2 regions of the Pseudarthrobacter sp. MM222 genome follow, and region 1 is predicted to be linked to the other one. Evidence: riboswitches for the same ligand, from Rfam matches in the RefSeq annotation. Region 1 holds a riboswitch; the other holds the start of a gene.
What was found. A riboswitch is a leader RNA that binds a small molecule or an ion and turns the genes downstream of it on or off. The one in region 1 is predicted to bind glycine.

Region 1 (2,195 bases):
CTCCAGCGGGAACTCAAAGCCAAGGGCATGGAGTTCCTGTCCGAGGCTGACGAGGGAACGACGGGGCCGGCGAGCTTCATCGTCCTGGATCCGGACGGCAACCCGGTGCTCGTCGATCAGCACGTCTGATCTGCGGACCGGACCGGGCTAGGGCAACCGGGACGGGCGCAGCAAGGTCGCGTCGCCTGCGCGCTCTGGGTCCAGCTGCACGGGACTGATCAGGACGGCGGGTCCGCGGTGCAGGACGCCGTCGGACAACACCTGGCAGCGCATTCCGCCCCGCCCCCGCATGGCCTTGTGGGCACCCGGGGCGAGCATCTCGTCCATCCAGGCACAAGGGTGAGCAGGCCGCCCGGCCTTGAGCCGCACCAGGTCGCCGCGGGATTCCAGCGCGAAAGCGTGTCCGAGCAGCGGAGCCAGCTGGGCTCCCCGGAGGACCACGTTGCGCCGGGTCAGGAGCGGGTCGAACGGCTCGACGCCCAGCTCTAAGGCCATCGCTTCGAGGGCCTCGGCCGCGATCAAGGTGACTGCTGCATCCATGTGCGCGGCCTTGCCGAAGAACCGGTCACCGACGACGCCCTTGCCGGCCACCAGCTCTGCCTGCCCGGCGTCGGTGGTGGGGACATCGGCTGCACCCTCGCGCGCGCGGCCGAAGTAAGCGTGCGCCGGCGACACGAGCAGATGCAGGACCTCAACGTCGTACCTGTAGCTAGCCGTCATACTTCAAAGCTATCGTCTGGGGGTAAACAACGACACATGTGAACCGGCTCCTTGCATCCCGTCCGCCCAAGAGGTAGCGTGTGAGCCGTGTCACCCACCAGTGGCACGGCTTATGATCTGCGGCGGGAGAGTCCTGCCGGTACGTTCAGCAGGCGCCGTAGGAGCAAATCCTCCCCAGGAATCTCTCAGGCCCACGTACCGCCGCGGCAAGGCAACTCTGGAAAGCAGTCCGGGAAACCGGGCTCACCGACGGTGCAAGTGGCGCGCTGCTAACAGCAGGCAAAACGGAAACTCTCAGGTCCAATACAGAGCGGGGAGGAACCCGAATCATCGTGGCACTTTGGCGCCACCTGAATTATGGAGTTCCTCAATGACGGTTCAATCGTCCCCGTCCACGTTCGCAGACCGCCACATCGGCGCGCGCCGCCAAACCGACATCGACGCCATGCTCAAGGTCATCGGCTACGACAGCCTTGACGGCCTCGTCGACAACGCCGTGCCCGCTTCGATCCGCCAGGAAAAGCCGCTCAACCTGGACAGCGCACTGAGCGAGGTCGAGGTCCTGGCCGAACTGCGCACGCTGGCCGCGAAGAACAAGACCGCGGTCCAGATGATCGGCCAGGGCTATTACGACACGGTCACCCCGCCGGTGATCCGCCGCAACATCCTCGAAGCCCCCGCTTGGTACACCGCCTACACGCCCTACCAGCCCGAAATCTCCCAGGGCCGGCTCGAGGCGCTGCTGAACTTCCAGACCATGGTCCAGGACCTCACCGCGCTCCCGGTAGCCAACGCGTCCCTGCTCGACGAAGCCACCGCCGTCGCCGAGGCCGTGCTCCTGATGCGCAGGGCCAATAAGTCCGCAGGACAGAACGCAGCGGCCCAGCACGGAAAGACCGTCCTCGACGCCGACTGCCTCCCGCAGACCATCGCCATCGTTCGGGGCCGCGCCGAAGCCCTCGGCTTCGAGGTGGAGGTCGCGGACCTCTCGAAGGGACTGCCCGACGGCGTCATCAACGGCGTCGTCCTGCAGCAGCCCGGCGTCTCCGGCCGCGTGTTCGACCACACCGCCGTGATCGCCGATGCCAAGGAACGCGGCGCCCTCGTCACCGTCGCCGCAGACCTCCTTGCGCTCACGCTGATTACCCCTCCGGGCGAGCAGGGTGCTGACATCGCCGTCGGATCCACGCAGCGACTGGGCGTGCCGCTGTTCTTCGGCGGCCCGCACGCGGCCTACATGGCGGTCCGGAACGGCATGGAACGCACGCTCCCCGGCCGTATCGTCGGTGTCTCCAAGGACAATGCCGGCGTCCCGGCCTACCGGCTGGCGCTGCAGACCCGCGAGCAGCACATCCGCCGGGAGAAGGCCACGTCCAACATCTGCACCGCGCAGGCGCTGCTGGCCATCGTCTCCTCGTTCTACGCCGTCTACCACGGCCCCGACGGACTGAAAGCCATCGCCGAGACCGTCCACA
Region 2 (2,195 bases), 1.3 Mb from region 1:
CGCGGAGATGCCGACGGTGTCCGCGTCGATGCTGCGCAGGTTGATGCCCTTGGCCTCGGCGGCGGCGATGATCTGTGCCGCCTTGCCCGGGACCGAAACGGTGACGGTGTCGAAGAAGCTCGTGTGCAGCACGTCCAGACCGGCCGCCTTCAGCGACGCGGCAATGGTCCGGGCGTGGCCGTGCGTGGTCTCGGCGATCGCCTTCAGGCCGTCGGGGCCATGGTAGACGGCGTAGAACGAGGCGACGATGGCCAGCAGCGCCTGCGCGGTGCAGATGTTGGACGTGGCCTTCTCCCGGCGGATGTGCTGCTCACGGGTCTGCAGCGCCAGCCGGTAGGCCGGGACGCCGGCGTTGTCCTTGGACACGCCCACGAGACGGCCGGGCATGGACCGCTCGAGGCCCTTCTGCACGGCCATGTAGGCCGCGTGCGGGCCGCCGAAGAACAGCGGGACACCGAAGCGCTGGGCGGATCCAACGGCGATGTCAGCACCCTGCTCGCCCGGGGAGGTGATCAGCGTGAGGGACAGCAGGTCTGCGGCGACGGTGACGAGGGCGCCGCGTTCCTTGGCATCGGCGATCACAGCCGTGTGGTCAAACACGCGGCCGGAGACACCCGGCTGCTGCAGGACGACGCCGTTGATGACGCCGTCGGGCAGGCCCTTGGAGAGGTCGGCGACCTCGACCTCGAAGCCGAGGGCTTCGGCGCGGCCCCGAACGATCGCGATGGTCTGCGGCAGGCAGTCGGCGTCGAGGACGGTCTTGCCGTCGCGCGCTTCTTTGTTCTTGTTGGCCCTGCGCATCATCAGCACGGCCTCGGCGACGGCGGTGGCTTCGTCCAGCAGGGACGCGTTGGCGATCGGCAGGCCGACGAGGTCCTGGACCATGGTCTGGAAGTTCAGCAGCGCCTCGAGCCGGCCCTGGGAGATTTCGGGCTGGTAGGGCGTGTAGGCGGTGTACCAGGCGGGCGCCTCGAGGATGTTCCGGCGGATGACGGCCGGGGTGAGGGTGTCATAGTAGCCCTGGCCGATCATCTGGACCGCGGTCTTGTTTTTCGCGGCCAGCTGGCGCAGTTCGGCGAGGACCTCGACCTCGCTCAGGGCTTCGCCCAGCGCCAGCGGGGAGTCCTGCCGAATGTCCTTCGGCACGGCGGTGTCCACGAGGGCGTCGACGGTGTCGTAGCCGACAGCCTTCAGCATGGCGTCGACGTCGGACTGACGGCGCGCGCCGATGTGCCGGTCAACGAAGGACGTGGAGGCTGAGGTAACAGTCACAAGGAACTCCATAACTAAGGCGGCGCAGGGTACGCCACATTGATTCGGGTTCCTCCCCGCTCTGTATTGGACCTGAGAGTTTCCGCGGCGCCCGTGCTCTCGCATGGCTCCGCTTGCACCGTCGGTGAGCACAGCATGTCAGCGGACAGCCTGCTACTTTCCAGAGTTGCCTTGCCGCGGCGGTACATGTGCCTGAGAGATTCCTGGGGAGGATTTGCTCCTACGGCGCCTGCTTGTACCTACTTGCAGGACTCTCCCGCCGCAGATCAATGGCATATTCAATTGCTCGTGACCACAGTCACAGCCTCCATTGTCCTACGCCCGGCTCCGCTCCGCAAACCAATGACCCTGCTCCGGCGGGAGTTACGCGCCAGCACCGCCGTCGGACGCGAATTCGCCGGAGCGCTGCGAAGTCGCCGGAAAGTTCCGGCGACTCCGCGCGCTTCCGGCGACCTCGGCGGACGGGATTGCCCCGCGTCCAGCTCAGCCGCGCAGCCGTTCGACGGCGGCCAGGAGGCTTTCGACGTCGCCCTCCACTTCCGGGAGCGGTCCGCCGGGGCCGCGGGCCAGCATCGCGTTGAAATACAGTCCGTCCCCCATATAGAGCACGGCTTTGGCCATGCCGGGCCCGACGTCGGCCGCCAGCAGCTCCAGCCAGCCGGCCTGGGCGGCCGCGATCCGCTGCAGCGTTTCCTCGTGGGCCACCTCGGCCAGCCGGGTCGCGGCAACAAAGACGCGGTCCATCGGAGTGTCCGCCCAGACCGAGGATTTGATGAAGTAGGCGGCGGCCCCTTCCGGCGCAGCGGCCATCCTCCCGAGGTCCTCGCCAAGGAGCCGGTCGAGCCGCTCCAACAGCACGGAGACCATGGCTTCCTTGTTCGGGAAATGGTAGAGCAGGCCGCCCTTGGAGACGCCGGCCAGCC

Region 2: linked by a shared signal. The riboswitch ahead of gcvP (aminomethyl-transferring glycine dehydrogenase) and the one ahead of gcvP (aminomethyl-transferring glycine dehydrogenase) in region 1 are both predicted to bind glycine.

Annotation. Positions count from the first base shown of each region.
Region 1 covers NZ_OX352321.1:3,735,557-3,737,751, reverse strand. Annotated here, with positions in the region: gene OM977_RS17145 (VOC family protein) at 1-129, shown strand, start outside; gene OM977_RS17140 (MOSC domain-containing protein) at 148-720, opposite strand; glycine riboswitch at 834-931, shown strand; glycine riboswitch at 933-1,039, shown strand; gene gcvP (aminomethyl-transferring glycine dehydrogenase) at 1,091-2,195, shown strand, end outside.
Region 2 covers NZ_OX352321.1:730,751-732,945, reverse strand. Annotated here, with positions in the region: gene gcvP (aminomethyl-transferring glycine dehydrogenase) at 1-1,284, opposite strand, end outside; glycine riboswitch at 1,324-1,441, opposite strand; glycine riboswitch at 1,443-1,541, opposite strand; gene OM977_RS03515 (TetR/AcrR family transcriptional regulator) at 1,756-2,195, opposite strand, start outside.